DNA from 3 places in the Arthrobacter sp. Y3221160 genome. Region 2 is predicted to be linked to each of the others. Evidence: predicted binding sites of a transcription regulator. Region 2 holds the regulator's gene; each other region holds the start of a gene.

Region 1 (10,686 bases), 880 kb from region 2:
CCAGGGCATCGTACAAGGCCACGCCGGCGCCGACGTAGGGCCGCTCCACGTACCGCCTGGTCAGCGGGTACAGGAACGGCACCGGGCGCACCAGGTGCGGCGCGATCCGCTCCAACAGCAGTCCCCGTTCCTGCAGCGCCTCGCGGACCAGAGCGAAATCCAGCATCTCCAGGTACCGCAGCCCGCCGTGGATCAGCTTGGAAGACCGCGACGACGTGCCCGAGGCCCAGTCCCGGGCCTCCACGATGCCCACGTCCAGCCCGCGCGTGACCGCGTCCAGGGCGGCCCCGGCGCCCACCACCCCGCCGCCGACGATCAGCACGTCCAGCTCGGCCCCGCGCTCCTGTGTGGCGCGCAGCGCGGCCAGCGCCTGCTCGCGGCTCTCGGGACTCAGGGCTCCGGTGGTCATCGCCTATCAGCCTCCCAGCATGGTCGGATCAGTCGCGGGCCTGGATCGGCGCCAGCACCACTTCGCAGCGCTGGAACTCTTTCAGGTCCGAGTACCCGGTGGTCGCCATCGACCGGCGCAGCGCACCGACCAGGTTGGAGGTTCCGTCGGTGTGGTTGGACGGGCCGTGCAGCACCCGCTCCAGCGGTCCGACGGTTCCCACGTTCACGCGGTCGCCCCGGGGCAGTTCGTCGTGGTGGGCCTCCTGGCCCCAGTGCCAGCCGCGGCCCGGCGCTTCCTCCGCCCGGGCCAGGGCGGAACCGAGCATCACGGCGTCCGCCCCCATGGCGATGGCCTTGACGATGTCGCCGCTGAAGCCCACGCCGCCGTCGGCGATCACGTGCACGTAGCGGCCGCCCGATTCGTCCATGTAGTCCCGGCGCGCGGCCGCCACATCGGAGATCGCCGAGGCCATCGGGGCGTGGATGCCCAGCGCCCGGCGCGTGGTCGTCGTCGCTCCCCCGCCGAAGCCCACCAGCACGCCGGCCGCGCCGGTGCGCATCAGGTGCAGCGCCGGGGTGTAGCCGGCGGCGCCGCCGACGATCACCGGCGTGTCCAGCTCGTAGATGAACTGCTTTAGGTTCAGCGGTTCCTGCGTCTTGGAGACGTGTTCGGCGGAGACGGTGGTGCCGCGGATCACGAAGATGTCCACGCCGGCGGCGACCACGGTCTTGTAGAACTCCTGGGTGCGCTGCGGCGTCAGCGAGCCGGCCACGGTCACCCCGGCTTCCCGGATTTCGGCCAGCCGGGAGGTGATCAGTTCCGGCTGCACGGGGGCGGAGTAGAGCTCCTGCATCCGCTTGGTCGCGGCCGGGCTGAAGTTCTCCGTGCCCAGCGCGGCGATCTCGTCCAGCACCGGCAGCGGATCCTCGTACCGGGTCCACAGGCCCTCGAGATTGAGGACGCCCAGGCCGCCGAGCTTGCCCAGCGCGATGGCGGTGGCCGGCGACATGACCGAGTCCATCGGCGCGGCGATGACCGGCGCGTCGAACGTGTAGGCGTCGATCTGCCAGCTGACCGAGACATCCTTGGGATCGCGCGTCCGGCGCGAGGGGACGATCGCCACGTCATCGAGGGAGTAGGCTCGGCGCCCACGCTTGCCACGGCCAATTTCAATCTCGTAAGTCACGGCTCTAGGTTATCCCACCACTGGAACGCTTCACCTTGGAACGGGCAGGGAGAGGACTTTCGCCGGCGCCTGGCGGACAGGGCGGACCCCTCGTGACGGCTGCACGGCTCTCCTCTTCGGACTGCTGGCGTCGTCCCGGCGCAGGCGGTACGCTCGACCTGCCGCACGGCCGGCAAGCGCACCGCAGGCCCTCTCTCTTGACGGTTGCCGCGGGCCGGCCGCAGGCAGCCGGAGCGGGAAGTGGTCAGTCATGGGAGGAAGATTCCGGCGGTCCGTCGGGCGCATGCGACCGTTCGCGAGCGGCTTGGCGGCCACCCTGTGTTTTGGCATCGCCGGGCTGGTCTGGTCCATGCCCTCCCTTCATGCGCGCCGGTTGCGGCGAGCCGCATCGTGTACCGTTTGCGCTTCCCACCAGCGGGTGCGCGGCACCGCCCTCTTTGTGGTGGCGGCCCTCCTGGTCGCCGGAGCCGGAGCCCGCGTCCAGGAGGCGCTCTCCCCGCAGATCGTTTGCCACAGCCATATCACTGCCGACGGGCAGATCAAGCCTGAGCCGCGCCTGCAGATTTCACCGCCGGCCCCGTGGCGCATCACCCGCAATTTTCTGGTCGCCCCCATCAGCGGCGTCGGGGTCCTGACCGGGCGCAGCCTTGATATGGAAGCGTGCTCGGGACCGTCGCTGTTGGTCATGTTCTGGCCCCCGCCGCGCACCAGCGGCGGCGGAACAATGCTCGGAGACGTGTTCGTTGCGTGGATGCCGCCGGTGGACCCGGCCGGTGCACTGAGCGTCAACGGATATGGCATTGCCGATGAAGGCCAGTATGTCCGCTACGGCCCGAACATCTCCCAGACCCGGACCGGGGACGAGGCCCTCGCCCTCCACGAGTCGCGGCATGTTGACCAGTGGGCCGTAGCTAATCTGCTCGCCGGCCCGTTCGCATTTCCGGCGGCGTACATCATCGACGGGGCACTGTTCCCCTCCTCGCGCAACCACTTCGAGCGGGCCGCCGGATTGGCCGATGGGGCGTATCCGGCCGCGCCGGACAACTGGCCGGCGCCGCGCTGGCCTGACACCGCGGCCCTCGTGCTCATCGCGCTCCTGATCTTCCGACGCCGGCTCCGTTGGCTCACCCGCGTCGCGGTCGGTGGCCGCGCGCACGCCCGGGCCCACGCGCCGAGGCGCTGTCCCGTCCATACGCGGGGCTGGTCGCGGGGCGCCGGCGAAGGTCCTGCCGCTGGTTAACGCGAGTGGCGCCGCTCCCCTGGTGCGGGGAACGGCGCCGTCGACGACTGCGGGACTACCGCTTGTAGTTCGGTGCCTCCACGGTCATCATGATGTCGTGCGGGTGGGACTCCTTCAGCCCCGCCGCGGTGATCCGCACGAACTTGCCCTTGGCCTTCAGCTCGGCGATGTTGCGGGCACCGGTGTAGAACATGGTCTGGCGCAGGCCGCCGACCAGCTGGTGCGCGACGGCCGAGAGCGGGCCGCGGTAGGGCACCTGGCCTTCGATGCCCTCGGGGATCAGCTTCTCGTCGTCGGGCACGTCGGCCTGGAAGTAGCGGTCCTTGGAGTAGGAGGTGTTCTTCCCGCGCGTCTGCATGGCCCCCAGCGAGCCCATGCCGCGGTAGGCCTTGAACTGCTTGCCGTTGACGAACACCAGGTCCCCCGGGGATTCCGCGGCGCCGGCCAGCAGCGAGCCGAGCATCACCGTGTCCGCGCCGGCGACCAGGGCCTTGCCGATGTCGCCGGAGTGCTGCAGGCCGCCGTCGGCAATCACCGGGATGCCCGCCGGGATGGCCGCCTTGGCCGACTCGTAGATCGCCGTGATCTGCGGTACGCCAACGCCTGCCACCACCCGGGTGGTGCAGATGGAGCCCGGGCCCACGCCCACCTTGATGGCGTCGGCGCCGGCGTCGACCAGTGCCTGCGCGCCCTCGCGGGTGGCGGCCTGGCCGCCGATCACGTCCACGTGGGCCGCGGCCGGGTCCTTCTTCAGCCGGGCGATCATGTCCAGCACGCCCTGGCTGTGGCCGTTGGCGGTGTCCACCACGAGGACGTCCACGCCGGCCTCGATCATGGTCATCGAGCGCTCGTAGCCGTCGCCGAAGAAGCCCACAGCCGCGCCGACGCGCAGCCGGCCGTCGTCGTCCTTGGTGGCCAGCGGGTACTGCTCCGCCTTGTCGAAGTCCTTGACGGTGATCAGGCCCTGCAGCATGCCGGCGTCGTCCACCAGCGGGAGTTTCTCGATCCGATTCTTGCCCAGCAGTTCGATGACTTCCGGGCGGCTGATCCCCACCTTGCCCGTGATCAGCGGCATGGAGGTCATCACCTCGTGCACCTTGGTGGTGGGATAGTCGGCGCGGGGCACGAAACGGGTGTCGCGGTTGGTGCAGATGCCCACCAGCTTGCCCTCGGAGTCCACCACGGGCAGTCCGGACACGCGGTAGTTGTAGCAAAGTTCGTCCAGTTCGGCCAGCGTGGCGTCCGGGGCGATGGTCACCGGGTTGGTGATCATGCCGGACTCGCTGCGCTTGACCCGGTCCACGTGCTCGGCCTGGTCCTGGATGGACAGGTTGCGGTGGATGACGCCCAGGCCGCCCTGGCGCGCCATGGCGATGGCCATCCGCGATTCCGTCACGGTATCCATGGCGGCGGAGAGGAGCGGGGTCTGGACCGTGATGCGGCGGGTCAGGCGGGAGCTGGTATCGGCCTCGGACGGAATCACATCCGTCGGGCCTGGCAGCAGGAGCACGTCGTCGTAGGTCAGACCCTCGAAAGCGAACGGATTGAATTCTTCGGACACTGCAGGGCCTTTCGAGCGATACCGGTGGCGGCCGCCGGTCACCGACAGCGGGGATCGGGTTCCGGGGTTGGTTACATCCTAAAACGATTCCGCCCTGGCCACTATTTCCCGCGGCAACCGATGTGGCGGAGCTAACGTGCGCGCCCGGCTCCGGGGCTTCCACCACCCCGGACCCCACGACGACGAAGGGGACCCTGCACTGGCAGGATCCCCTCCGGACGGGCGAAGCCCGACCAACAGCCGGCGGCGTGCGCTAGTGCTGGTGGTTGTGCCCGTCCTCTTCGGCCGGCTTCTCGACGACCAGGGTTTCGGTGGTCAGCACCAGTGCCGCGATCGAGGCCGCGTTGCGCAGCGCCGAGCGGGTCACCTTCACCGGGTCGATGATGCCCGCGGCGACGAGGTCCTCGTATTCGCCGGTGGCGGCGTTGAAGCCGTTATTGAGCTCCATGTCGCCCACCTTGGAGACAACGACCATGCCCTCGTGGCCGGCGTTTTCGGCGATCCAGCGCAGCGGCTGGGCCAGCGCGCGGCGGACCAGGCCGACGGCGGTGGCTGCGTCGCCCTCGAGCGCCAGCACGTTCGGGTCGGTGTCCAGAGCCTGGGCGGCGTGCACCAGGGCGGTGCCGCCGCCGGCCACGATGCCTTCTTCCAGGGCAGCGCGGGTGGAGGACACGGCGTCCTCGATCCGGTGCTTCTTCTCCTTCATTTCGACCTCGGTGGCAGCGCCGACCTTGATCACGCCGATGCCGCCGGACAGCTTGGCCAGCCGCTCCTGGAGCTTCTCGCGGTCCCAATCGGAATCGGTGCGCAGCACCTCCGCCTGCAACTGGGACACGCGGTCGGCTACGTCGGCCTCGGAGCCGGCGCCGTCAACAATGGTGGTGTTGTCTTTGGTGACGGTGATGCGGCGTGCCGTGCCCAGCACCTCGAGGCCCACCTGGTCCAGCTTCAGGCCGAGGTCCGCGGACACGACCTGGGCGCCGGTGAGCACCGCGATGTCCTGCAGCATGGCCTTGCGGCGGTCGCCAAAGCCCGGCGCCTTTACGGCGGCAACGTTGAGGGTGCCGCGGATCTTGTTGACCACCAGGGTGGACAGGGCCTCGCCGTCGATGTCTTCGGCGATGATGAACAGCGGCTTGTTGGCCTGCAGCACCTTTTCCAGCAGCGGCAGGAACTCCTGCACCGTGGAGATCTTGCCCTGGGAGATCAGGATCAGCGCGTCCTCGAGGACTGCCTCCTGGCGCTCCTGGTCGGTGACGAAGTACTGCGACAGCAGGCCCTTGTCGAACTGCATGCCCTCGGTGAGCACCAGCTCGGTCTCCATGCTGGAGCCCTCTTCGATGGTGATGACGCCGTCCTTGCCCACCTTGTCGAACGCTTCGGCCAGCAGTTTGCCGACCTCCGGGCTCTGGGCGGAGATGGTGGCGACCTCGGCGACCCTGCCTTCGACCTCGCGGGCATTCTCCAGCAGGCGGGCGGCAACGGCCTCGACCGCTACCTCGATGCCGTGCTTGAGGGCGCCGGGGGCGGCGCCGGCGGCCACGTTGCGGAGGCCTTCCTTCACCAGCGCCTGGGCCAGGACGGTAGCCGTGGTGGTGCCGTCACCGGCAACATCGTTGGTCTTGGTGGCGACTTCCTTGGCCAACTGCGCGCCGAGGTTCTCGTACGGATCGTCGAGTTCCACCTCGCGGGCGATGGTCACGCCGTCGTTGGTGATGGTGGGCGCACCCCACTTCTTGTCCAGGACCACGTTGCGGCCACGCGGACCGAGGGTGACCCGGACGGTATTGGCGAGCTTGTCGACGCCGGCTTCCAGCGCCTTGCGGGCGGCGTCGTTGAACTCCAACTGCTTTGCCATGAATTTGTTCCTTTCACGCAAAATGCCCCGGCTGCGCTGCTAGAGGAGGCAGCCGGGGCATTTCGGTTGTCCGTGATTCCGGCTGCGGGCGTCGACTGCGCGCGCCCGAGCCGCCGGACTCAGCTGATGGGCCTTACTTGGTGACGATGGCCAGCACGTCGCGGGCGGAGAGCACCAGGTACTCTTCCCCGCCGACCTTGACCTCGGTTCCGCCGTACTTCGAGTAGATGACGACGTCACCCTCGGCTACGTCAACGGGAACCCGGTTGCCATTGTCATCGACGCGGCCGGGGCCGATCGCGACAACTTTGCCTTCCTGCGGCTTTTCCTTGGCGGTGTCCGGAATGACCAGGCCGGAGGCCGTGGTCTGCTCTGCTTCGAGCGGCTGGACAACAATACGATCCTCAAGAGGCTTAATGGAGACCGACACTCGGCTCTCTCCTTTTCATGCGCTACGAATAGGTTGGCCAAGGAGATGTCTGCCGTCGTCGCGGTGCCGGCAGGCGGTTCCTTGTATTAGCACCCACACGGGGTGAGTGCTAACTGCGACTCTATGAGAAGGATTAGCACTCGGTCAAGGCGAGTGCCAGCGGCGGGCCCTCCGGCTTCCGTGGCCGCCGCCTATGTGACGAAGATCGGCTCTGCCGTCCACCGGCCAAGTTGCGTAAGGCTAACCTAACCCGGTAGCTTTCAAGCTGCGCGCAAATAGCAAACGTTTATGTTGCCTAATGCCGGTCCCCGCCCGGGACGGCGTTGACGAACAATGGAGAGTCAGTGAAAAAGCCCCTGAAGTCCGGCCTGGTGGCCATGACCGCAGCCGTTTCCATGCTCGCCCTGAGCGCCTGCGGCCAGCAGACCGACGCCGCGGCAGGCACCGGCGCCGAGACGATCAGCGTTGAGCACGCCTCCGGCACCACCGACGTGCCGGTGAACCCGGAGACGGTCTACACCTTCGATCTCGGGGTGCTGGACAGCCTCACCGCCCTGGGCGTCGAGGTCGACGGCGTCCCGGAGGCGGCCGTGTTCCCCGAATCGCTGGCGCAGTACGCCGGCGACGAATACACCAAGATCGGCTCCATGAAGGAACCCGACTTCGAGGCCATCAGCGAAGGCGCACCCGACCTGATCATCATCTCGGGCCGCACCGCCGAGGCCTACGGGGAGCTGAGCAAAATCGCCCCGACCATCGACCTGAGCGTGGACACCGCCGCTCCGATCGAGAGCTTCAAGGAAGTCTCCGCGACCCTCGGCGAGATCTTCGGCAAGGAAGCCGAAGTCGAAGAAAAGCTGGCGGCCATCGACACCCGGATCGAGGACACCAAGGCCGCAGCTGCCGACGCCGGCACCGGTTTGGTGCTGATGACGAGCGGCGGCGAGATGACGGCCTACGGCTCGGGGTCCCGCTTCGGCATCGTGCACGATGTCCTGGGCGTGCAGACCGCCGCGGATGTGAAGTCCGAGGGCCCGCACGGCGAGGCCATTTCGCACGAATTCGTCGCCGAGGCCAACCCGGACCACCTGTTCGTGATCGACCGCGACTCCGCCGTCGGCGAATCCGGGGAAGCCGCTGCGGCCGTCCTGGACAACGACCTGGTCAACGGCACCAGCGCCGCCAAGAACGACAGCATTACCTATCTGGACTCGGCCTCCTGGTACCTGGTGGGCTACGGCCTGAATAATACGGACGCCATGATCAGCGCCGTCCAGGCAGCCGTCACGAAGTAGCACCCGTACGGCCGCCGGCGTCCCGCCGGCGGCCTGCGCGGTGGCCCGACCCATGGCTTCCTCCACGATTTCCAGTCCGGCCCCGGCCGCAGCAGCCGCGGCGGGACGCTCCCGCGCCCGCGGATCCGGTTCCCAGCTCGCCTGGGCGGCCACCGCCGTCGTCGTCCTGGCCATTGCCAGCATGTTTGTGGGCGTCAGCGATGTGTCGCTGCCTGCCCTGCTGGCCGGCGACCAGAAGGCCTGGGACATTTTCTGGATCAGCCGGCTGCCGCGCACCCTGTCGGTCATCCTGGCCGGCGCGGCGCTGGGGATTGCCGGGCTGATCATGCAGCTGATGGCGCGGAACAAATTCGTGGAGCCGTCCACCGTGGGCACCGTGGAGTCTGCCTCGCTGGGCATCCTGGTGGTCACGGTGGCGATCCCCGGTGCCACCCTGTTGGCCAAGATGTCCGTGGCGACCGTGTTCGCGGCCGCCGGGACCGGCCTGTTCCTGCTGGTGCTGCGCCGGATCCCGCTGCGCAACACGCTCATTGTGCCGCTGGTGGGCATCATGCTGGGCGGCGTCATCGCCGCGGTGACCACGTTCTTTGCCTACCGCTTTGACCTGCTGCAGACGCTGAACAGCTGGATGATCGGCGACTTCTCCGGCGTGCTCCGCGGCCGCTACGAGCTCCTCTGGATTGTCGCGCTGCTCGCGGTGATCGGCTACCTGTGCGCGGACCGCTTCACGATGGCCGGCATGGGGCAGGAATTTTCCACCAATCTGGGCCTGCACTACGGCCGGATCCTGACGCTCGGGCTGGTCATCGTCTCGCTGATCAGCGCCGTGGTGGTGGTCAACATCGGCGCCATTCCGTTCCTGGGGCTGGTGGTGCCCAACCTGGTGTCGCTGGCGTTCGGCGACAGCGCCCGCCGCGCGGTTCCCTGGGTCGCAGTCTTCGGTGCGGGCTTTGTGCTGCTGTGCGACATCATCGGCCGCACCATCCGCTACCCCTACGAAATCCCGGTGGGCGTGATCGTCTCCGCCGTCGGCAGCGCCGTCTTCCTCTACCTGCTGCTGAGGACCCGCAAGAATGGCTGATTCGGTACTTCCCGCCGCGCTGACGCAGCGCAAGCGCCGCACCCTCACCACGGTCCGGCCGCGGACCTGGATCATCCTGTTGGGCCTGCTGACGGCCGCCCTCGTGGCGGTGTTCATGACCATCGACCTGCGCGGCAACCTCGGCTACATCCTGCCCCGGCGTGCCATCAAAGTCGGTTCGATGCTGCTGGTGGCGTACGCCGTGGGCGTGTCCACGGTGTTGTTCCAGACGGTGACCGCCAACCGGATTTTGACTCCGTCGATCATGGGCTTCGATGCCCTCTACATGCTGATCCAGACCGGGCTGACCTTCGCGATCGGCGGGCAGGCGCTGCTGAGCCTGGGCGCGCCGGTGCGCTTCGTGATCGAAGTGATGCTGATGGTGGGCTTCTCCTTCCTGATCTACCGCTGGCTGTTCACCGGCGGCGGCAAGAGCCTGCACCTGATGCTGCTGGTGGGCATCGTGTTCGGGACCATGTTCCGCGGCATCTCCTCGCTGCTGCAGCGGCTGATCGACCCGAGCGAATTCATCATCCTGCAGGACCTGTTCTTCGCCAGCTTCAACAACGTGGACGGCGTGCTGCTGGCCGTGTCCGCGGTAGCCGTGGCCGCGGCCACCGTCCCGGTCTGGCGGATGCGCCGGCAGCTGGACGTGCTGGCGCTGGGCCGGGACACGGCGCTGAACCTGGGCGTGGACCACCGGCGGGCCGTCACCACCGTCCTGATGCTGTGCGCCATCCTGGTGGCCGTATCCACCGCACTGGTGGGACCGATCACGTTCTTTGGCCTGCTGGTGGCCAGCCTGGCCTACCTGCTGTGCTCGCACTTCCGGCACGTGTACGTGCTGCCCATCGCCGTGCTGCTGGGCGCCATCGCCCTGGTCGGCGGCCAGCTGGTCCTCGAGCAGGTGTTCAGTTTCGATACCGCGCTGAGCATCGTCATTGAATTCGCCGGCGGCATCCTGTTCATCGCCCTGCTGCTGAAAGGCTCCATCAAATGATCCACGTCTCCGGAGTCTCCAAGACCTACGGCACGCAGACCGTGGTGGACGACGTCAGCTGCTACATCAAGGACGGCGGCATCACCTCGATCATCGGGCCGAACGGCGCCGGCAAGTCCACGCTGCTGTCCATGGTCTCCCGGCTGCTGCCCATGGACGCCGGGGCGGTGACCATCGACGGGCTCGACGTCGGCAAGACCGCGGGCAAGGAACTGGCCCGCAAGATGGCCATCCTGCGCCAGGACAACCAGCTGACCGTCCGCCTGACCGTTCGGGACCTGGTGGGCTTCGGCCGTTTCCCGCACAACAACGGCCGGCCGGGCCCGGCCGACCTCGTGCAGATCGAGCAGGCGCTGGCGTACCTGGACCTGACGTCGATGGCGGACAAGTTCGTGGACGAACTCTCCGGCGGCCAGCGGCAGCGGGCGTTCATCGCCATGGTGCTGGCCCAGGACACCGATTACCTGCTGCTGGACGAACCGCTGAACAACCTGGACATGAAGCACTCGGTGGAGATGATGCGGCTGCTGCGCCGGCTGACCGATGAGCTGGGCAAGACCGTGGTGCTGGTCATCCACGACATCAACTTCGCGTCCTGCTACTCGGACTCGATCATCGCCATGCGCTCCGGCCGCCTGGTGCAC
Region 2 (10,496 bases):
CAGACGCTGGCCAACCTCTACCTGGCGATGGAGAACGACCTCACCATTATCCCGGTCCTGAACAAGATCGACCTGCCGGCCGCGCAGCCGGAAAAGTACGCGGCCGAGCTGGCCAACCTGATCGGCGGCGATCCGGAAGACGTGCTGAAGGTCTCCGGCAAGACCGGCGTGGGCGTCGAAGCGCTGCTGGACAAGATCGTGCGCGACCTGCCGGCCCCCACGGGCGACGCGGACGCACCGGCCCGCGCGATGATCTTCGACTCGGTCTACGACACCTACCGCGGCGTGGTCACGTATGTCCGCGTGGTTGACGGAAAGCTCTCGCCGCGCGAACGCATCCAGATGATGTCTACCCGGGCCAGCCACGAACTGCTCGAAATCGGAGTCAGCTCGCCCGAACCCACCCCCTCCAACGGCCTGGGCGTCGGGGAGGTCGGTTACCTGATCACCGGCGTGAAGGACGTCCGCCAGTCCAAGGTTGGCGACACCGTCACCAACCTGCTCAAGCCGGCAGCGGAGTCCCTGGGCGGCTACGCAGACCCCAAGCCCATGGTCTTTTCCGGGCTCTACCCGATCGACGGCACGGACTACCCGGTACTGCGCGACGCGCTGGACAAGCTCAAGCTCAACGACGCGGCACTGATCTACGAGCCTGAGACCTCCGCGGCCCTCGGCTTCGGCTTCCGAGTCGGCTTCCTCGGGCTGCTGCACTTGGAAATCACCCGGGAACGGCTTGAGGCCGAGTTCAACCTGGACCTGATCTCCACCGCCCCCAACGTGGTCTATGAGGTCACGCTGGAGGACAAGAAGGTCCTCACGGTCACCAACCCGAGCGAGTATCCCGACGGGAAGGTTTCCGAGGTCCGCGAGCCGATGGTCTCCGCGACCATCCTCGCGCCCAACGAGTTTGTCGGCACCATCATGGAGCTCTGCCAGGGCCGCCGCGGCGAGATGAAGGGGATGGATTACCTCTCCGAGGACCGCGTGGAGCTGCGCTACCGGCTGCCGCTGGCGGAAATCGTCTTCGACTTCTTCGACAACCTCAAGTCGCGCACCCGCGGCTACGCCTCGCTGGACTGGAAAGCCGACGGCGAACAGGTGGCCGATCTGGTCAAGGTGGACATCCTGCTGCAGGGAGAACAGGTCGACGCGTTCAGCGCCATCACGCACCGCGAGAAGGCCTACAGCTACGGCGTCATGATGACCTCCAAGCTGCGCGAACTCATCCCGCGCCAGCAGTTCGAGGTGCCCATCCAGGCCGCCATCGGTTCCCGTATCATCGCGCGCGAAAACATCCGCGCCATCCGCAAGGACGTGCTGGCCAAGTGCTACGGCGGCGACATCTCCCGTAAGCGGAAGCTGCTGGAGAAGCAGAAGGAAGGCAAGAAGCGGATGAAGATGGTCGGCCGCGTGGAGGTCCCGCAGGAGGCCTTCATCGCCGCGCTGTCATCGGATGACTCCAAGGACAAGGCAAAGAAGTAGCTCTGCAGTGCTTGTGACCACAACGACGACGGCGGAGGCGCGCCTCAGTGCCTAGCGTCCTTCCCGTGGGGGACCCGGCGCCGGCCGACGGCCTGCTGCCCGCTCAGGCAGCGGCAGGCGCGGAGGACCGCGCGTTCTGCCTGTACGTGCACATCCCGTTCTGCCGGGTGCGCTGCGGCTACTGCGATTTCAACACCTATACCGCCAAGGAACTGGGTTCCGGCGCGTCGCAGGATGAGTACTCGGGCACCCTGAACACGGAGCTGGAGCTGGCGGCGCGGGTGCTGCGTGACTCCGGCCTGCCCGACCGTCCGCTGGCCACCGTGTTTTTTGGCGGCGGCACACCGACCCTGCTGCCGGCGGCGGACCTGGCGTCGATGCTTCGCCAGGCCGCGGACCTGTGGGGTTTGGAGCCGGGCGCCGAGGTCACCACGGAAGCCAACCCGGACTCGGTCACGCCGGAATCACTGAAGATCCTGGCCGACGCCGGTTTCACCCGCGTGTCCTTCGGCATGCAGTCGGCCGTGCCGCATGTGCTGAAGGTCCTCGACCGTACCCATAACCCGGAACGGGTGCCGCAGGCGGTGCAGTGGGCCCGCGACGCCGGGCTGAACGTCAGCCTGGACCTGATCTACGGCACGCCGGGGGAGTCCATTGCGGACTGGGAGGCCAGCCTCGACTCCGCGATCGCCTGCGCGCCGGACCATATCTCCGCCTATGCCCTGATCGTCGAGGACGGGACCAAGCTCGCGGCGCAGATCCGCCGCGGCGAGGTGCCCGGAATCGACGACGACGACCACGCCGCCAAGTATGAGATCGCAGACGCGCGGCTCGGCGCGGCCGGGTTCGGCTGGTACGAGGTCAGCAATTGGGCCCGCACTCCCGAGGACCGCTGCCGGCACAACCTGGCTTACTGGCGCGGGGACGACTGGTGGGGAGCCGGCCCGGGCGCACACTCGCACGTGGGCGGCGTCCGGTGGTGGAACGTGAAGCACCCCGCGGCCTACGCCCAGCGGCTGGCCACGGGGGTATCTCCGGCAGCCGGCCGCGAAACGCTGGACGCCGGCACCCGCCAGCTGGAACACGTGATGCTGCAGACCCGCATCATCGACGGGCTGCAGACCCGGGACCTGGGCCCGAACGGCCGGAAGGCCGTGGCCGGGCTGATCGCCGACGCCCTGGTCGACCCGGCCGCGGCCTTCGCCGGGACGATCCGGCTCACCCTCCAGGGCCGGCTGCTGGCCGACGCCGTGGTGCGGCGGTTGCTCGAGGACTGACCGCGCCGGCCTCCAGCGACAGGCCGATCCGGTGCAGGGCCGCCTCGTAGGCGGAGTCCCAGCTCCACCCGGCAGCCGGCGCGCCCGCCAGCTCCAGCGAGACGAGCCCGTGGACCTGGCCCCACACCACGCCCACCATGGACGCGACGTCGTCGTCCGATGCCCCGGGCAGGGCGGCGGCGACGGCGGCAAACAGCGGCGCGATCGCCGGTTCCGCGGCGCCGGGCGTCGGCTGGCACGGCACCTGGCTGGCCAATGAACCGCCGAACATGAGGCCGTACAGGACCGGATGCTCCAGGGCCCACGCCCGGTAAGCCATGCCCAGCGCCTCCAGTCCGTCGGGAGCGGCGCGTTGCTGGGAGGCCGCGAAGGAGGCGAAACCGTCGTCGAGGATGGCGGTGAGCAGCTCCGCCTTCCCGCCGAAGAGCGAGTACACCGCCGTCGTCGACGTCCCGGCCGCCGCCGCGATCGCGCGGAGCGACACGGCGGGGGCGCCGTTGCGGGCGATCAGGGCCGCGGCAGTATCGAGGAGTGTGCGGCGCAGCGAATCATCGTGGACTATGGGTCTTGCCATGACCCCAGTATTCCATAACAATGTTCTGTAACACTGTTACGAAAGGAATCGGCTCATGTCGGAACACGTACACACAGGACGGTACACAGCCGATCCGGGCGGCGAACGGGTCACGGTCTTCCTCATCGGGATGCGGGCCAACCGCTGGTGGAAGATCGGCAAGGTGGCCCGCACCGCGTCAGCGATGCCGGCGATGCTGGCGCACCTGGCGGCATCGCCGGAGGCCGGCCTGCTGGGCTTCCACCAATGGTTCGGGCGCACCACGATCATGCTCAGCTACTGGAAGAGCCCGGAACATCTGCAGCGGTTCGCGTCCGACCGCTCGGCGCCGCACCTGGAACCCTGGCGGCGGTTCATGCGCGAATCGGCAGGCAGCGGGGACGTCGGCGTATGGCACGAAACGTACGAGACGGTGCCGGGGGGCCGGGAGAGTGTTTACAGCGACATGCCGCGCTTCGGCCTGGCCGCGGCGACCGCCCATGTGCCGATTGCGGCGGGGATGAACACCGCCCGCCAGCGGTTTTCCCGGCAGTCAGGGTAGGAGGGCGGCAGGGCCGGCAGGGCTAGTGGAGCGGCTGTGCGGGCCGAGTGTCAGAGCTACCGAAACAGGCGCAGGTTGTAGGCGTACCGGTAGGGAACGCCGCGGTTGCACTTGACGCCGGCAATGACGGAATAGACCGTGAGGAAGACCCAGATGGCGGCCGCGATGACGGCAAAGAGCCCGCTGACCGCCGGGATGACGATCAGCAGGTTCGCAATGATGGCCACCGCCGTGGGCGGAACCGTGAAGTTCAGGGCCTCTTTGGACTCCTGGGCGGTAAAGGGACCCCGGTCCTTGAAGATCAGGTAGATCGCCAGCGACGGGAAGCATCCCAGGATGCCGCCGAAGTGCGCCATGGTGGCCCATTGCCGGTCCTCCGAAGGGGTCAGGGGCAAAGCGGACGCCGACGCGCTCTGGTACTGCTGGCGCGGAGCGGACTTGCGCTCCGGCTGCTGCTGACGAGCAGAGTTCTCGGACACTGGACCTACCTTCGGAAAATCTTCTGACGGCTCACTTCTGTTCCTAGCCTAGCTGTTCCAGCCCGTCTCCCGGTGCATTCCGCGGGCGGGGGCGCCGGCCGTAGCCGGCTCAAACCGTCAGGAAATCAATGACTTCTTCCACCCGGCCCAGGAGACTGGGCTCCAGGTCGGCATAGGTGTTAACACTGCCCAGCAGCCTCTTCCAGCCATCGGCGATGTCTATCTGGGTCCGGTGCGGCCAGCCGAGGCCAGCGAGGATGCCGGTCTTCCAATCGGTGCCGCGCGGAACCACCGGCCACGCGGACCGCCCGATGACCGCCGGTTTGATGGCCTGCCAGACATCGACGTAGGGGTGGCCAACAATCAGTACGTTGCCCGCCGCCGCGGGCACGGCCATGGCCGCCTCGGCTATCCGCCACTCCTTGGAGTTGGGGACCAGGTGGTCCACCAGGATGCCGAGCCTGCGCTGCGGTCCGGGGGAGAAGTCCGCCACGGCCGCTGCCAAATCGTCCACGCCGTGCAGGGGTTCGACCACGATCCCCTCCACCCGGAGGTCGTCTCCCCAGACCTTCTCCACGAGTTCGGCGTCATGCTTGCCTTCGACCCAGATCCGGCTGGCCCGCGCGACCCTGGCCCGCTGTCCCTCGACCTTGACCGAACCGGAGGCCGTCCGTTGCCGGACGGGAGCCTTCGCCGCCGGCGCCGCCGGCACCACTTTCACCGGCTCGCCCTCGAACAGGAAGCCGAAACCCAGCGGGAACGAGCGGACCTTGCCCCGGCGGTCTTCCAGCGACACCAGATGCACTCCGCCGGACTTCTCCACCCGGACGACGGCGCCGACCCACCCGCTCTGTGCGTCCTCGAGCACCAGTCCCGGTTCGGCGCCGATTTCGCGCAATGCCCGGGCCTTGGGGGCGGTGAGATCCTGGGGGCCCCAGCCGTAGCTGCTCATAAACTTTAAGTCCTCTGCTGGTTGTCGTCCTCACGGCACGGCCGCCCGACAATGCTAACAACGGCGGCGACGTATTAGACTTAGCACTTGGACGTGTTGAGTGCTAACGGTCTGTCCGCAGACGAGTTGGAGACAGGAGGAGTGCAGTGAGCGAGGTCCGGAGGCTGGAAGTGCTCCGCGCCATTGTCGAAGACTATGTGCACTCGCGCGAGCCGGTGGGCTCCAAGGCACTGGTCGACCGGCACAGTCTGGGCGTGTCGTCAGCCACGATCCGCAACGACATGGCGGCGCTGGAGGAAGAGGGGCTGATCGTCGCCCCGCACACCAGTGCCGGCCGGATTCCCACGGACAAGGGCTACCGCCTGTTCGTGGACCGGATTTCGGACGTCAAGCCGCTCTCTGCCCCCGAGCGCCGCGCCATCCAGAAACTGCTGGAAGGCGCCGACGACCTTGACGATGTCATGGAACGCACCGTGCGGTTGCTGTCCCAGTTGACCAACCAGGTGGCCGTCATCCAGTATCCCCAGCTGGGTGCTGCCAAGGTGCGGCACATCGAGTTCATCCTTCTGGCTCCCAAAAGGGCCCTGGTCGTGCTGATCGCGGACAACGGCAAGGTGGAGCAGCATGTCGCGGCGCTTCCGGCGGACGTCACCGAGGATGCCCTGGCCACGCTGCGCGCAGCATTCCTGTCGGTGCTGTCCGGGAAGCCGCTGGCGGCAGTGCCGGGGCTGCTGAAGAACTCCCCGGTGCCGCCGCAGGCGGGGCCGACGGGCACGGCCGAGGCCCTGGCGTCGCAGCTTTCGCAGCTTGCCGCGGCCACGAACGAGGAGCGGATCCTGATGGCCGGCACGGCCAACCTGGCCCGTTCCACGGTCGACTTCCAGCTGAGCATCGGTCCCATCCTCGAGGCTCTTGAAGAACAGGTGGTGCTGCTGCAGTTGCTCTCCGAACTGCATCAGGACGCGCGTGGCATGTCGGTGAGCATCGGCAGCGAAAACCCCTACGGTTCGCTGGCCGAAACCTCCGTAGTGGCCACCGGGTACGGCCCGGGCGCGACGGCCAAGGTCGGCATCCTCGGCCCCACCCGGATGGACTATCCCACCACCATGGCCGCGGTGCGCGCCGTCGCACGTTATTTGTCACGGATCCTCGCCGGCTAGCCACACGCCGCGCAGTGTCCGCACCGGCCGTCGGCGCCGGTGAACCGATCCCCAGGAAGTGAAGTACTACAAGGTGAGTAACCACTACGACGCCCTCGGTGTCAGCCAGGACGCCTCCACCGAGGAAATCAAGAAGGCCTACCGCAAGCTGGCCCGCAAGCTGCATCCGGACGTGAACCCCGGCCCGGAGGCAGCCGAACAGTTCAAGCAGGTCAGCCACGCGTACGAGGTGCTGTCCGACCCGCAGAAGCGGCGCGTCTACGACACCACCGGCAACGAGAACGGCAACGACACCGGCTTCGGCGGCGGCTTCTCCGGGTCCGGGTTCGCCTTCCAGGACATCTTCGAAAGCTTCTTCGGCGGCGCCGGAGCGGGCGGCGCCGGTCCGGCCTCCCGGACCCGCCGCGGCCAGGACGCCCTGATCAACGTGCGGATCGACCTCAAGGACGCGGTCTTCGGCGTCAACAAGAAAATCGAAGTGGACACCGCCGTCGTCTGCCCCACCTGCGACGGCAGTTGCTGCCGCCCCGGCACCAGCCCGCGCACCTGCGACATTTGCGGCGGATCCGGCCAGGTCCAGCGTGCGGTCCGGTCCATCCTGGGCCAGGTCATGACCACTGCCGCGTGCGGCAGCTGCCAGGGCTTCGGCACGGTCATTCCCGACCCCTGCAACGAGTGCAACGGTGAGGGCCGCGTCCGCAGCCGGCGTTCGCTGACCATCAAGCTCCCGGCGGGCGTCGGGACCGGAACGCGGATCCAGCTGGCCGGCCAGGGTGAAGCAGGCCCCGCCGGCGGCCCGCAGGGCGACCTGTATGTGGAAATCCGCGTGAACCCGGACAAGAATTTCATCCGCGAGGGCGACGACCTGCACGTCACGCTCTCGGTGCCGATGACCGCCGCCGCGCTGGGCACCGACCTGACGCTGGACACCTTCGACGGCGAACAGGAAGTCAGCATCAAGCCCGGCACGCAGGCGGGCGAGACCCTCACCCTGCGCGGCCTGGGCGTGACCCACCTGCGCGGCTACGGTCGCGGCGACCTGCAGGTGCACGTGCATGTGGAGACCCCGAGCAAGCTGGATGCGGAGCAGGAGGACCTGCTGCGCCGGCTGGCCAGGGCCCGCGGCGAGGAATACACCGAGGGCAAGCTGGCGTCCTCCGGCACGGGCGTCTTCGCCCGCCTGCGGGACCGGCTCGGTAACCTCTAGGCGTGACCAACCACCTGTTCTTCACCGCTCCGGGCGAGCTCGACGACGTCGCTCCGGGCGACAGCTTCACCCTGGCCGGCGACGAGGCGCGGCACGCCGTCACCGTCAAGCGGATCGAACCGGGTGAAGCCGTCGATCTGGCCGACGGGCGGGGCCGGCGGCTGGTAGGGGAGGCCGTTGCCGGCACCTCAGGCAAGCTCACCGTCCGCGCGCTCCGGATCCTGCAGGAGCCGCGGCCCGACCCGGAGTTGGTGCTGGTGCAGGCGCTTGCCAAGGGAAACCGCGACGAACTTGCCATCGAGGCGGCCACCGAACTGGGCGTCGATGCCGTGGTGCCGTGGCAGGCCGAACGCAGCATCGTGCGCTGGAGGGCGGACAAGGCGGCCAAGGGCGCGGCGAAATGGCAGCTGGCGGTCCGGGCGGCCGCCAAGCAGTCGCGGCGTGCCCGCGTTCCGGAGGTGGAGCCGCTGGTGGAACGGGCCGGGCTCTGTGCCTTGATCCGGGACAGCAGGCTCTCGCTGCTGCTGCACGAGGACGCCGCAGGCACTGTGGCCGACGCCGTGGAGGGGGCCGGGTTGCGTGCCGGCTCCTCCGTCGGGGAGCGCGGCGGAAACGGCGGCGGCGCTGCCCTGCCCGGAGCCCGTACCGGCGGCGCGGGGCGCGTGCTGATGATCGTGGGCCCCGAAGGCGGGATGAGCCAGGCCGAAGTGGAGGCGATGCTCGACGCCGGGGCGGTGGCCGTGCGGCTGGGGCCGCACGTCCTGCGGTCCTCCACGGCCGGACCCGCCGCCTTGACCTTGCTCAGCGAGTTGCTGGGCCGCTGGCACTGACCACGTCGGTCAGCAGCACCGGCCTAGGTGATGGTGAAGACCTTGCTGTCCGCATTCTGCCGTTCGTCGGTCCGCCCGTCCTGGTCCTTTTGGAACACGTACAGCCGGTAGGTGCCCGGGTCCAGCTTCTGGCTGAACCGGAACTCGCCGATCTGCCCGCTGTCGGCATCGACGAGGGCCGTGCCGTCCTTGACCAGGTCGCCTTCGGACGTGTCGTCGGAGCCGGCCAGGCGGAAAATCTGCCAGCTCAGTTCCGATTCGTACGCGACGCCGCGGCCGAACACCTCCACGCGTCCGGCGGCGGTGGCACCGTCGGCCGGATCAATGATCCATACCGGGGCCGCCAGACTGCTGTTCCGGCCCATCGGCTGGCCCAGCGGCACATGGCCAAAGGCTTCGTAACCGTGATGTCCGTCCACCAGGATGACCACTTCCAGCGGATCGTCCGACGTGCTCAGCCCGGCGTTCGCCGCCGCAGCCGTGGCGGTGAAGACCAGTTGCTGCACGGCCCGTTCGGCGATGCCGGCATCCACGCGGCGGCTGAACGCGTCCGAGGAAATGTCCAGCGTGATGACCGACCCGTTGGTGATGGAGGCGCCCACCTTGCTCGCCGGGCTGAGCGGATTGAAGTAGTCCGGATCGAGGGGCTGCAGCCGCGTCAGCGCGGCCACCGCCGTCGTAATGGGATCACCCAGGTTCTCCGCCTGGCGGTATTCGCGGTACAGGAACACGTTCCCGGCATTGGTGCCCAGCCAATAGACGGGGGAGAGCTCCGAGGAGCGCAGGGTCTCGACCGGCACGCTGGAGACCAGGGGGCTGCTGGCCGAAGCGGGGTCGGTGGGATTGGGCATGGAGGTCTGTCCGCCGCCGCCACCGCCGGCGGCCTGCGGCGAGCATCCGAGCAGCACCAGCGATGAGGCAGTGACCAGGGCCAACCACGCACCGAAGCGGCGTGTTGGGACCGAGCCTGCAGGCTGCCGGAGCTGGTTGCTGGTGATGCTTTCGATCCCTTCTGACGTTGGCAATGACCGGGTTTTTGTGGGCCGAAAAGGGCTGCTGCCGCCTTTCCTGCCTCACTAGCTTGGCATACGGGAGGGGGGCTGATGGCTGCTTTAACCGGCGCTCAACCGGACTGATGCAGGATTGATGCAGGATCGATACCAAGGCGTTTTTCGTCCCCGCAGAGGACTGCGCGGCGGCTCGTGCCGTAGCATGGACTTGTACCGTCGGGACCGGATCCATTTCCGGTTACCGCCAGCAAGCGCCCACCGAAGGAGCGATGAAAGGCCACATCGGCCGGACTATGTCCCAATCACGCCTGGATGTCGATCCGCTGGGATCAAGCAGCCGTTCCGTCCATTTCGATTCGTCGGAACACATGGTCAGGGCGCTCGGCGCCCACGACGAGGTGCTGCGGGTCATCGAGTCGGAGTTCAGCGATGTGGACCTGCATGTACGCGGCAACGAACTTTCCATCACCGGCCCCGCCGACGCGGTGCAGCTCACGCTCAACGTGGTGGAAGAGATCCGCGCCCTGGCAGCGAAGGATACGAGGATCACCGCGCAGGTGGTCGCCCAGCTGCTGCGCATGCTCGGCGAACAGTCGGCGCAGCGGCCGGCCGAAGTCCTGACGCTGAACATCCTCTCCTCGCGCGGCCGCAACATCCGGCCCAAGACCCTGAACCAGAAGAACTACGTCGAAGCCATCGACAACCACACCGTGGTGTTCGGCATCGGCCCCGCGGGCACCGGCAAGACCTACCTGGCGATGGCCAAGGCGGTCCAGGCCCTGCAGCACAAAGAGGTCAACCGCATCATCCTGACCCGACCCGCCGTCGAGGCGGGGGAGCGGCTGGGCTTCCTGCCCGGCACGCTCAGCGACAAGATCGACCCGTACCTGCGCCCGCTCTACGACGCCCTGCACGACATGATGGACCCGGAATCGATTCCGCGCCTGATGGCCGCGGGCACCATTGAAGTGGCGCCGCTGGCCT
Region 3 (10,686 bases), on a different contig from region 2:
TCATCGGGGAGGCCTGCTCCAGGATGCCGATGCCTGCCGTGACATTGCAGAACAGGGCGACCCAGACCAGCCAGAACTGGCGGGTCTTGATGGCATTCTTCGCCGAGACGTTCGCCGTGGTGACCAGGGCCTTGGCCTTGACCTTCGAGGCGTCGAAGCCTTCGGGCTTCCAGCCGTCCGCCGGCACCTTGATCGTGAAGGCACCGAACAGCATGTAGGCCAGGTACACCACGGCCAGGGTCAGGAACAGCTTGCCGACGGCGTCGCCGCTGGCCACCCAGCCCGGGGTCCCGTCGAAACTGGGGTCGTAGAACTGCAGCAGTGCGGTGGAGACCGGGCTGGCGATCAGCGCGCCGCCGCCAAAGCCCATGATCGCCATGCCGGTGGCCAGGCCGGGGCGGTCCGGGAACCACTTGATCAGGGTTGATACGGGGGAGATGTAGCCGATGCCCAGGCCGATGCCGCCGATCACGCCGTAGCCCAGGTAGACCAGCCAGAGTTGTTCGGTGAAAATGCCCATCGAGCCGACCAGGAAGCCGGAGCTCCAGAACACCGCGGAGGTGAACATCGCCATGCGCGGACCGTTGCGGTCCACCCAGGTGCCCATGACGGCGGCGGAGAGCCCGAGCATCACCATGGCGATGGAGAAGATGATGCCGATCTCGGTCAGGCTGACGTCGAAGTGGGCGACCAGGGCGTTCTTGTACACACTGGTCGCGTAGGCCTGGCCGATACACAAATGCACGGCCAGCGCCGCCGGCGGAATCAGCCAGCGGTTAAAGCCCGGAGGGGCGATCGTATGCGATCGGTCCAACCAACTCATCGTCGGGCGTCCTTTCAGGAGAGGGGTGCGAGCAGAACTGCAACGTGTGCTTCAGTTCACATAGTGGCCGATGGTTGGGCCAGGCAACCGGATTGATCCGGCGTGTCGTCCGGCACTGCCCTTGGGGGCGCCGCGGCCGGTACGGTGGAGGAATGGAACAGGTCCTCGCCGTTCGGGGCGTGGAGGGCTACCGGCAGTACCGGGCTCCGGCGCTCGCCGTGACCCCGGCGGGCAGCGCCGTCGTCGCCTATGCAGGGATGGGAAGGCAGGGCCGGTCGCCTGCGACCGGCGACCTGCTGCTGCGCCGCAGTTTCGACGGCGGCGCGACCTGGGAACCGCAGCAGGTGGCGTGGGCGGACACGTCCGGACACGCGGCGGGCCGGCCGGGACTGTTTTCCGACGCCGCAACCGGGCGGATTTTCCTGGCCTTCGTCGCGGCGGCCGGAGGCGGCGAAGCGGGGCCGGACCCGGCGGCCACGGCACGGCGCTTCGAACTGCTGTCTTCCGACGACGACGGCGCCACCTGGCAGCACCGGTCGGTCGCCCCGCGGCCTGCCTCGGACGCGATCACGCGGCTCGCCGCTGCCGGGCCGGGCACCGGCGTGCACGCCGGCCGATACGCCGGGCGGTTGCTGGTGCTGTTCGCGGTGATGGCCGAGGGCGCGGGCGCGGGGGCCGCCTCCTGCTACAGCGACGACCACGGGGACACCTGGACCTTGGGAAAGCCGCTGCCGGCGCAGGACTCCGGCCCGGCCGCGGAGGACGGCGGGGGTGCCGCCGTCTGCCTGACCGACGGCCGGGTACTGCTGCATACCTGGGCTGCTCCCCGGCGGTTGGCCGCGGTCTCTGACGACGGCGGGCACAGCTACGGGCCGCTGCAGCCGGTCGACGAACTGTCCGATCCCGGGAGCAGCGGCTCCCTGGTCCGCTTCGACGGGCTGCCGGCCGTGGGCGGGCTGGCCGCACCGGCCAGCGACCGCTGGCTGCTGGCCGCCAACTGCCAGGACCCGCTGCTGCCCCGCAACGTGGTACTCAGCCTCTCTCGGGACAACGGGCACTCGTGGCCGCACAAGCTCACCGTTTACGGGAGCGGTGCCAGCGGGCCGGCCGCGGTGCGGCTGCCGGACGGCCGCATCGGGGTGCTGTACCAGCGGCAGGGCGGACGCGAGATCGTCTATGCCACCGCAGATCCGGGGCGGCTGCTGGCGGCCTGGCCGCGCGGGGCCGTCACGGCCCGGGACGACGACGACGCGGCGGGGCCGGGCCCCGTGACCGGGCCGCTGCCGGTGCCCAAGGACTACCCGCTGCGCTTCGACATGGTGCTGGAGGAGATCCGCAGCCCGGCCGGGGGCGGGCCGGCGCCCGGCCACCGCGCCGGGGACGTGCTGGTCTTTGCCGGGCGGGCAAAGATGCTGGGACCGCAGCACCTGAGGGTGAGCCTGGCCGGCGGGTTCGACAACGCCGCGGATTTTCCGCCCCAGGACCTGGGCCCGGGCGGAGAAGCCCGCTACCTCCATCCTGTCCGCACGGTGACGCGCGCCGACGTCGCGGCCGGAGGCCTGACCGTTTCCTTCTCCTGCACCGCGGTCCCGGCGGACGAACCTCCCGGCGGCGCCCCGGTGGCGAGCCGCACGCGGGAGTTCAGCATCGACGTCGTCAGCGGTGAAATCCGCGAGACGTGACGCGCGCCTCGGCACCATCCCGGCGCCCTCCCTGCGAGGTGTGCAAGGATTTAACCCGGGATCAACGAGCGCCGCCCGGCGGTGGCGGAGACGCAGAACGGAGAGGGATTGCAGGACAAGGACCCAGACCAGGAATCCATGTCACCCATGACTCCGCAGGCGGGAATGCTGCCGATCATCAAGCCGAAAAACATCCCGGCCAACGACGCCGGCCGCGGCTCCGGCACCGGACGCGCCGGTTCGGCCGCAGGACCCCAGAGCACCCACCCTCCGGTGCCGCGTCCGACGGACCGGCCGGTAGCCAAGCAGGTCAAGCCCGTTCCCAGCGGCACCGCGCCGCTGCCCGCCTCCGCGGCAGCCTCGCGCTCGAACGCGGCGGCCCGCCGGATGCTGCGCAAGCTCGTGCAGGGCGAGGCCCCGCCCACCGCGCCGATGAGCATCGTCGAGAGGCTGGCCGGCAGCCCCTACGCGAACCCGATGATCCAGACGGCCGGGGTCGATGCCTCCGCCCGCATCACGCTGGACTTTGCCCTGGACGTGGCGGAAACCATGTTCCGCTACGGGGCCGGCGCGCTGGAGGTGGAAACCAGCATCATCGCCGTGACCGCGGCCTTCGGGCTCAGCGACATCGACGTGGACATCACCAACCAGTCCGTGGTGATCAACTACGCCAAACCGGACACGATTCCCATTACCGTGATGCGGGTGGTGCGGTCCTGGACCAACAACTACGCCGGCCTGTCCCTGGTGCACGAACTGGTCACCGACATCGTCAACGGCGGGGTGGGGCGCAGCGAGGCGAAGGAACGGCTGCAGGAGATTACCTCGCGCCCCAAGCCCTTCGCCCGGTGGATGGCCATCGCGGCCGGCGGCGTGTTCTCCGGCTTCATCATTGCCTTCCTCGGCGGCAGCGTCTTCGCGGCCCTGGTGGGCGGCATCTCCACCGTGCTGATGGGTTTGGTCGGGCGGAAGCTGAGCAAATGGCGGATGCCGGACTTCTTCATCACCGGCATCGGCGCCTGCCTGGCCACCGTCATGGCGCTGCTGTTCTGGACGCTGCACGTGCCGATGAGCCCGTCGCTGGTGATCGCCGGCGGCATCCTGTTCCTCCTGCCGACCGGTCGGCTGGTCTCCGCCACCCAGGATGCGATCAACGGCTTCCCGGTCACCGCGTCGGGACGCTATCTCTCGGCCTTCTTTACCTTCGCTGCGATTGCCGCCGGCGTCGCCGTGGGGCTGGTGGGCGGCTCGATGCTCGGCGTCAGCCTGCCCGAAGTCTTTGTGGAGGGCCAGGGCCAGTACCCCTACGTGGTGCGGGCGCTGCTGCTCGTGGTGTCAACCATTGCCCTCAGCATGACCGAGCAGACCAAGCTGAACATGCTGCTGCCCACGGCCGCCGTCGGGCTGGTCGGGCTGTTGATCTACGATCTCGCGGTGTGGGCGGGGATCGGCGACCGGATCGGCCCGGCCGTCGGGGCCGTGGTGATCGGGTTCCTCGGGCGCATCGTGGGCCTGCGGATGGGCTCGCCGCAGCTGGTGGTGGCGGTGCCGGCCGTGCTGTTCCTGCTGCCCGGGCTGTCCGTGTTCCGGTCGATCTTCGAGTTGACCGTCAACTCGGAGGCGCCGTTCAACGGCATCCTGGGGCTGTTCGGTGCGCTGACGGTGATCCTGGCCATTGCCGGCGGTACCGTGCTCGGCGACAACCTGGCCAGGCCGTTCACCAAGGGGCTGGGCTCGAACGAAAACCGGCGGGCCCGGCGCCGCTGAGGACGCCGGATCCGCCGGGTGCGGGATGGGTTGCCCGGCGCCGGGGGCCGGGGCGGGCGTCGGGGGATGGGCGCTCGGAGCCCCGGATGATCCCGGCTCAGGCCGGGTAGTTCTCCGGGAAGATCTGGCCCGCCGGCGTGCGCTTCTCCGCCTGGAAGGCGTCTTCGGCCCGGCCGTAGGCCCAGTAACCCGAGATGGAGACCTGATCGCGGGACAACCCGTGGTCCTTGAACAGGACATCGCGCAGGGACTTCACCTCGTCGCGCTCGCCGTGGACGAATGCATCCACGCGGCCGTCGGGCCAGTCCAGGCCGGCTATGGCGTCGCGCAGCAGGGTAGCGGTCCCGGGCGTTTGGCCGCGCCGGAACAGCCAGTGGATTTCCAGGTTGGCGGGAGCGCCCAGCTCCTGCACGTCCGCCTCGGAATCCACTTCCAGGAAGGCATGGCCGCGCGCGTCCGGGGCCAGTGCCTCAATGGCGGCGGCAACTGCCGGCAGCGCCGCGTCGTCGCCGGCCAAAAGGTACCAGTCGGCGTCGGGATCGGGCCGGTACGCGCCACCGGGTCCGTTGAACATCATCCAGTCGCCCGGCTTGGCCCGCGCGGCCCAGGGGCCGGCGAGGCCTTCGTCGCCGTGGACCACAAAGTCGACCACTACCTCGCGGGTGTCGCGGTTTAGCCGGCGCACGGTGTAGGTGCGGGTGACGGGCAGCTTGTCGGCCGGAAGGGTGTCCTTCAGCTCCGCGACGTTCACCGGAAGCTCCACATCCAGCGCGGGGTCCAGGAAGATGATCTTGATGTACTGGTCGGTGGCGTCCTTGGCGGCAAACCGTTCGGCGAACGAATCGAAGGCCTCGCCGCCGGCGTAGACCCGGACCATGTGCTGTGAAATCCACTCGGTGCGCGTCACCTGGAGATTCGTCTGCACCCGCGGCGGCCGAGCGTTCCGTCCCGCACGGGCGGGGGCTGCTGCCGGTTGTGTCTGCATCCTGCACTACTCCTGACGAAGGGAAACTCCTACTGAGGAGAACCTAATTCACCGGTCGGGTAATCCCAATTTGCGGATGGTAAAGGTCACACGCGCGCCCAGGAACGCACGGACCCCCACCGCGAACCGCTTGGCCTCAGCGGTCCGGGCAAGGTCCCAGCTGTCCACGTTTGGCCGAAACTGTCCATGTCTTGGAAACCGTTGAGGCCTTGACCTGCGGCGACGCCGGAGCCGCGCGCAAAACATGGACAAAACGTTCCGGCGTCTGCCAGCCAGCAGCCCACCCGCCCAGGCCCGGCTCAGCGCAGCTCCCAGTGCACGGGTTCGGCGCCCTGGGCGGCCAGCAGTTCGTTAACCCGGCTGAAGGGCCGCGACCCAAAGAATCCGCGGGAGGCCGACAGGGGGCTGGGGTGCACGGTCTCGATCCGCGGCACCTGCTCCAGTACCGGAGCCAACTGCTGGGCTTCGCGGCCCCAGAGCAGTGCCACCAGCGGGCCGCCGCGCTGGGCCAGCGCCCGGACCGCGAGTTCGGTGACCTGCTCCCACCCCTTGTTGCGGTGGGAGCCGGCCTTGCCCGCCTCCACGGTCAGTGCGCGGTTAAGCATCAGCACGCCTTGGTCGCTCCAGGCGCTCAGGTCTCCGTGCTGGGGCGGCCGGATGCCCAGGTCCATCTGCAGTTCCCGGTAGATGTTGGCCAGGCTGCGCGGCAGCGGACGCACGTGCCGTTCGACGGCGAAGGCCAGTCCGATCGAGTGTCCCGGCGTGGGATAGGGGTCCTGGCCGACGATCAGGACCTTGACCTTGGACAGCGGGCGCTGGAACGCCCGCAACACGTTGGCCGGCGCGGGCAGCAAGGTCTTTCCGGCGGCGCGCTCGCCGTCGAGGTAGGAGGCCAGATCCCAGAGCAGGGGTTCGGCGGGGGCGAGCACCTCGGCCCACTCGGGATGAATCACGGCGGAGAGCTCCCGGGGGGAGGCAAACGGGTACGGGGCGCCAAGGTCCGCGGCAGGCGGGTGGGCTGGCAGCGGAAAGAGGGCACCGTCGTCGTAGTTCACAGTTCCATCTTTGCGGAAACCACCCGCCGGCCGGCAATCAGGTCGCGCACGCCGCTCGCTCGGCCGTTCGGGACGGGCCACGGGGCGGTGAATGACATGCCTGTGATTCGCCTTTATCATGGGGGAGGTATTGATAGCTGTCAGCAAGTACTAGGAAGCGCAGGTGTGTTGTGGCGGGTTCGGCCGAGGCCAGTGCCTTTTCACTCGAGGCCGAGGTTGACGACGCCAGCCCGCTGAGCGAACGCGACCAGCGCATGCTGGCCCTGGAGCGGCAGTGGTGGAAGTACGCCGGAGCCAAGGAGCAGGCCATCCGCGAACTGTTCGACATGTCCGCCACGCACTACTACCAGATCCTGAATGCGTTGATCGACACCGAGGATGCGTTGGCGCACGATCCGATGCTGGTGAAGAGATTGCGTAGACTACGTACGTCCCGCCAGCGCGCGCGCACTGCTCGCCGGCTGGGCACCGACGCCTAGAACCGGGGCGGCCTGGTAGGCCGGTTTCCGTTTCGCCACCACAAGGATGCACTGAAAGCGATGAGCAAGTACCCCCGGGATGAGTTCGACCAGGTCCCCGAAACTTCAGACCGCCACGGTGTGCACCGCGCACGGATGGCGACGCCGAAGTCCAACGGCCTGGGCCTGATCGTCCTGGCCGCGGTACTGGCGTTGGCGGTTGGCGCCCTGTCGTTCTTCGTGCTTCCGCTGCTAGGAGGCGGGGGATCTTCGACCCCGGCCGCTGGCCAGGCCGCCCCCGCGGCCAGCGTTTCGCCCACGCCAACGGCGCAGGAAACCGAAACCGCCGAGCCGGAAGCGACCGCCACCGCGAAGCCGACCGAGGAGGCAACGGAAGAGCCCACCGAGGAGCCGACCGAGGAGCCGACCGAGGAACCCACGGAAGAGGCCGCGGCGGTCAACAAGCAGGACCCGGTGATGATCCTCAACGGCACCGGCGTGACCGGGCTGGCCGGAACCGTGTCGCAGCGGGTGCAGGCGGACGGCTGGTCGATCGCGGTCGTGGACAACTGGGGCGGTGCCCCGCTCGCCGGCTCGGTGATCTTCTACAACCCGGGCCAGGAAGCCAACGCGCGGGCCCTCGGACAATTGCTGGGCATCAGTGCGATGCAGGAAAACGGCAACGTCTCGCAGTACGTCACCGTGGCGCTGGGACCCGGCTACCAGTAAGGCATTCTCCTCGCCGGGCCGCCACTGTGGCATTCGCCAGGCCGGACCCCCAATAGGCCGTGCGCCGGGATTGCGCGCCGGCCGGGCCGCCAATCGCCCGTAGCACCGTAGCCCCATTACCCATGCGGAGCGGCCTCAAAGCGGAATTTCGGTTACGCCTCAATAACATTTAGGTGTGCGGTAGCTCACTTCACCCCGCTGCGCGGTTAAGGTGAAACCATCCTGCCGCTGAACCGTACACGGCAGGCTGGAACTACTGAGTATGGAGAACGCTATGGCGCTGGGAACCGTCAAATGGTTCAACGCGGAAAAGGGCTACGGCTTCATCACCGTGGACGAAGAAAATTCCGATGTTTTTGTCCACTGGTCCGCTATTCAAATGGATGGTTACCGTTCCCTCGATGAGGGGCAGCGCGTAGAGTTCCAGATCGGCCAGGGCCAGAAGGGTCCGCAGGCAGAAGAGGTCCGGGTCGCCCCGTAGCAGACCCGCAATGACGACGGCGGCGGAGGCTGGAGTGCCTCCGCCGCCGGTTTCGTCGCGCCGGTTTCTCGCGCCCGTTCCGTCGCGCCGGTCGGGTTATTCCTTGAGCGGGATCCCGCGGGCGTCGCGCTTGAACGGCTCTGCCCCGACCAGGATCATGATGCCCTCGACGAACCCCCAGACGGCGCCGAAACCAAACGTCAGGAACGTGACGACAATCTGCACCACGCCGATGGCGACGTGGCCCAGATAGAACCGGTGGACGCCCAGGCCGCCCAGCAGGATGCCGAGCAGCCCGCCGATCAGCCGGGACTTCTGTTCCGGATAGTAGTAGCCCGGGGGAGCCCCGTAGTACTGCTGCTGCCCGTAGGGCTGGCCCGACTGGCCGGGCTGCGCGTATGGCTGTCCCGGGGCGCCGTACGGCTGCTGGCCGAAGGGCTGCTGGCCCGGGGCGGGCTGCTGTTGCCCCGGAGCCCCGTAACCCGGCTGGCCGGGCTGCGGGTATTGCTGTCCCGCTCCGTCGTACGGCGGCTGTCCGCCGAGCGGCCTCGTCGGGTTGGTGCCCGGTGCCAGGGGCTCGGTGGGGTTACTGGTGTTCTTCTCGTCCGGTGATTCAGACATGGTTCTCCGACCTTTGCCCGGTGCCGGGCCGATTGTTCGCGTGCGCTGTCTTGCCTGCCAATCTACGCGGGAGGGGCCTGTCGTTTCCATGGGGGTCCACCCTGATTGTTGGCCCGGGGGTGCTCAGGGGGATCTCGGCCGGAGAAGCGCGTCATCCGGCAGGCCCAACAGCTTGCACTCGACACCTGCGAGTGCTAATTATTGAGTTAGCACTCTCGCGGGCTGACTGCTAAGAAAGCCCGTAGGGAGTGAAACCCGCCACCTCGGTGAGGTGAGCGGCGCGGCGTACCGAATCCGCCGTCGTCGTGAGCCGTCCGTCGCGGGCACCGCAGGTGGCCAGCAGCCGTCAAAAGCTGCGTCCAGTGTCTATTGTCCAGAAGGGACGTAAGCCGCTATGGCAAAGATCATTGCATTTGACGAAGAGGCCCGCCGCGGCCTCGAGCGCGGACTCAACACCCTCGCTGACGCCGTTAAGGTAACCCTCGGCCCGCGTGGCCGCAACGTCGTGCTCGAGAAGAAGTGGGGCGCCCCCACGATCACCAACGATGGTGTTTCCATCGCCAAGGAGATCGAGCTGGACGACCCGTACGAGAAGATCGGCGCCGAGCTGGTCAAGGAAGTCGCCAAGAAGACCGACGACGTCGCCGGTGACGGCACCACCACCGCCACCGTCCTGGCCCAGGCCCTGGTCAAGGAAGGCCTGCGCAACGTTGCTGCCGGCGCCGACCCGCTGAGCCTGAAGCGCGGCATCGAGAAGGCTGTTGACGCCGTCACCACCGAGCTCATCGCTTCCGCCAAGGAAATCGAGACCAAGGAACAGATCGCCGCTACCGCGTCGATCTCCGCCGGAGATCCGCAGATCGGCGAGCTGATCGCCGAGGCCCTGGACAAGGTGGGCAAGGAAGGCGTCGTCACGGTCGAGGAGTCCAACACCTTCGGCCTGGAGCTGGAGCTCACCGAAGGCATGCGCTTCGACAAGGGCTACCTGTCCGCATACTTCGTCACCGACGCAGAGCGCCAGGAGACGGTCCTCGAGGATCCGTACATCCTGATCGTCAACTCCAAGATCTCCAACGTGAAGGACCTGGTTGGCATCCTGGAGAAGGTCATGCAGTCGGGCAAGCCGCTGCTGATCATCGCCGAGGACGTCGAGGCCGAGGCCCTGGCCACCCTGATCGTGAACAAGATGCGCGGCACCTTCAAGTCCGTGGCCGTCAAGGCTCCGGGCTTCGGTGACCGCCGCAAGGCCATGCTGGCCGACATCGCCATCCTGACCGGCGGCCAGGTCATCGCCGAAGAGGTCGGCCTCAAGCTGGAGAACGCCACCCTGGACCTGCTGGGCCAGGCCCGCAAGGTGGTTGTCACCAAGGACGAGACCACCATCGTCGAAGGTGCCGGCGAAGCCGACGCCATCGCCGGGCGCGTCAACCAGATCCGGGCCGAGATCGAGAACTCCGATTCCGACTACGACCGCGAGAAGCTGCAGGAGCGCCTGGCCAAGCTGGCCGGCGGCGTTGCAGTCATCAAGGCCGGTGCCGCAACCGAGGTCGAGCTCAAGGAGCGCAAGCACCGCATCGAGGACGCTGTCCGCAACGCGAAGGCTGCCGTTGAGGAAGGCATCGTCGCCGGTGGCGGCGTGGCCCTGATCCAGGCCGGCGCCAAGGCGTTCGCCAACCTCAACCTCGAAGGCGACGAAGCAACCGGCGCCAACATCGTCAAGGTTGCCATCGACGCTCCGCTGAAGCAGATCGCCCTCAACGCCGGCCTGGAGCCGGGCGTCGTGGCCGACAAGGTCCGCGGCCTGGCCGACGGCCACGGCCTGAACGCCGCCACCGGTGTCTACGAGGACCTGCTGGCTGCGGGCGTGAACGATCCGGTCAAGGTGACCCGCTCTGCCCTGCAGAACGCGGCCTCCATCGCCGGCCTGTTCCTGACCACCGAAGCCGTGGTCGCCGACAAGCCGGAGAAGGCCGCTCCGGCCATGCCGGGCGGCGACGAGATGGGCGGCATGGGCGGCTTCTAAGCTTCCCCGCCACAACCTCGGCCTGACAGCAGGCCACGGTTCAGCGAGGCGCGGTTCCCGTC

The links. The regulator HrcA, encoded in region 2, represses chaperone genes, less so after heat shock. The targets are predictions, from matches to a motif close to TTNGCACTCGNNNNNNNCGAGTGCNAA.
Region 1: groES (co-chaperone GroES) is a predicted target of HrcA. The motif match lies at 6,800-6,826, and genes of this name have one in related genera.
Region 3: groL (chaperonin GroEL) is a predicted target of HrcA. The motif match lies at 8,808-8,834, and genes of this name have one in related genera.

Annotation. Positions count from the first base shown of each region.
Region 1 covers NZ_JBNHHU010000001.1:1,311,898-1,322,583, forward strand. The annotation lists gene AC5RWG_RS05960 (glycerol-3-phosphate dehydrogenase/oxidase) at 1-409, opposite strand, end outside; gene AC5RWG_RS05965 (GuaB3 family IMP dehydrogenase-related protein) at 438-1,577, opposite strand; gene AC5RWG_RS05970 (hypothetical protein) at 1,996-2,817, shown strand; gene guaB (IMP dehydrogenase) at 2,873-4,378, opposite strand; gene groL (chaperonin GroEL) at 4,632-6,236, opposite strand; gene groES (co-chaperone GroES) at 6,370-6,666, opposite strand; gene AC5RWG_RS05990 (siderophore ABC transporter substrate-binding protein) at 7,011-7,961, shown strand; gene AC5RWG_RS05995 (ABC transporter permease) at 8,014-9,042, shown strand; gene AC5RWG_RS06000 (iron chelate uptake ABC transporter family permease subunit) at 9,035-10,042, shown strand; gene AC5RWG_RS06005 (iron ABC transporter ATP-binding protein) at 10,039-10,686, shown strand, end outside.
Region 2 covers NZ_JBNHHU010000001.1:429,833-440,328, reverse strand. The annotation lists gene lepA (translation elongation factor 4) at 1-1,482, shown strand, start outside; gene hemW (radical SAM family heme chaperone HemW) at 1,530-2,759, shown strand; gene AC5RWG_RS02050 (TetR-like C-terminal domain-containing protein) at 2,701-3,333, opposite strand; gene AC5RWG_RS02045 (DUF4188 domain-containing protein) at 3,389-3,874, shown strand; gene AC5RWG_RS02040 (DUF4870 domain-containing protein) at 3,931-4,353, opposite strand; gene AC5RWG_RS02035 (DUF3097 family protein) at 4,463-5,305, opposite strand; gene hrcA (heat-inducible transcriptional repressor HrcA) at 5,452-6,465, shown strand; gene dnaJ (molecular chaperone DnaJ) at 6,539-7,672, shown strand; gene AC5RWG_RS02020 (16S rRNA (uracil(1498)-N(3))-methyltransferase) at 7,675-8,502, shown strand; gene AC5RWG_RS02015 (GerMN domain-containing protein) at 8,526-9,527, opposite strand; gene AC5RWG_RS02010 (PhoH family protein) at 9,806-10,496, shown strand, end outside.
Region 3 covers NZ_JBNHHU010000002.1:753,854-764,539, reverse strand. The annotation lists gene AC5RWG_RS16445 (OFA family MFS transporter) at 1-823, opposite strand, end outside; gene AC5RWG_RS16440 (sialidase family protein) at 976-2,505, shown strand; gene AC5RWG_RS16435 (threonine/serine exporter family protein) at 2,644-4,272, shown strand; gene AC5RWG_RS16430 (siderophore-interacting protein) at 4,370-5,257, opposite strand; gene AC5RWG_RS16425 (uracil-DNA glycosylase) at 5,557-6,312, opposite strand; gene AC5RWG_RS16420 (DUF3263 domain-containing protein) at 6,483-6,791, shown strand; gene AC5RWG_RS16415 (LytR C-terminal domain-containing protein) at 6,852-7,499, shown strand; gene AC5RWG_RS16410 (cold-shock protein) at 7,774-7,980, shown strand; gene AC5RWG_RS16405 (TM2 domain-containing protein) at 8,077-8,601, opposite strand; gene groL (chaperonin GroEL) at 8,996-10,624, shown strand.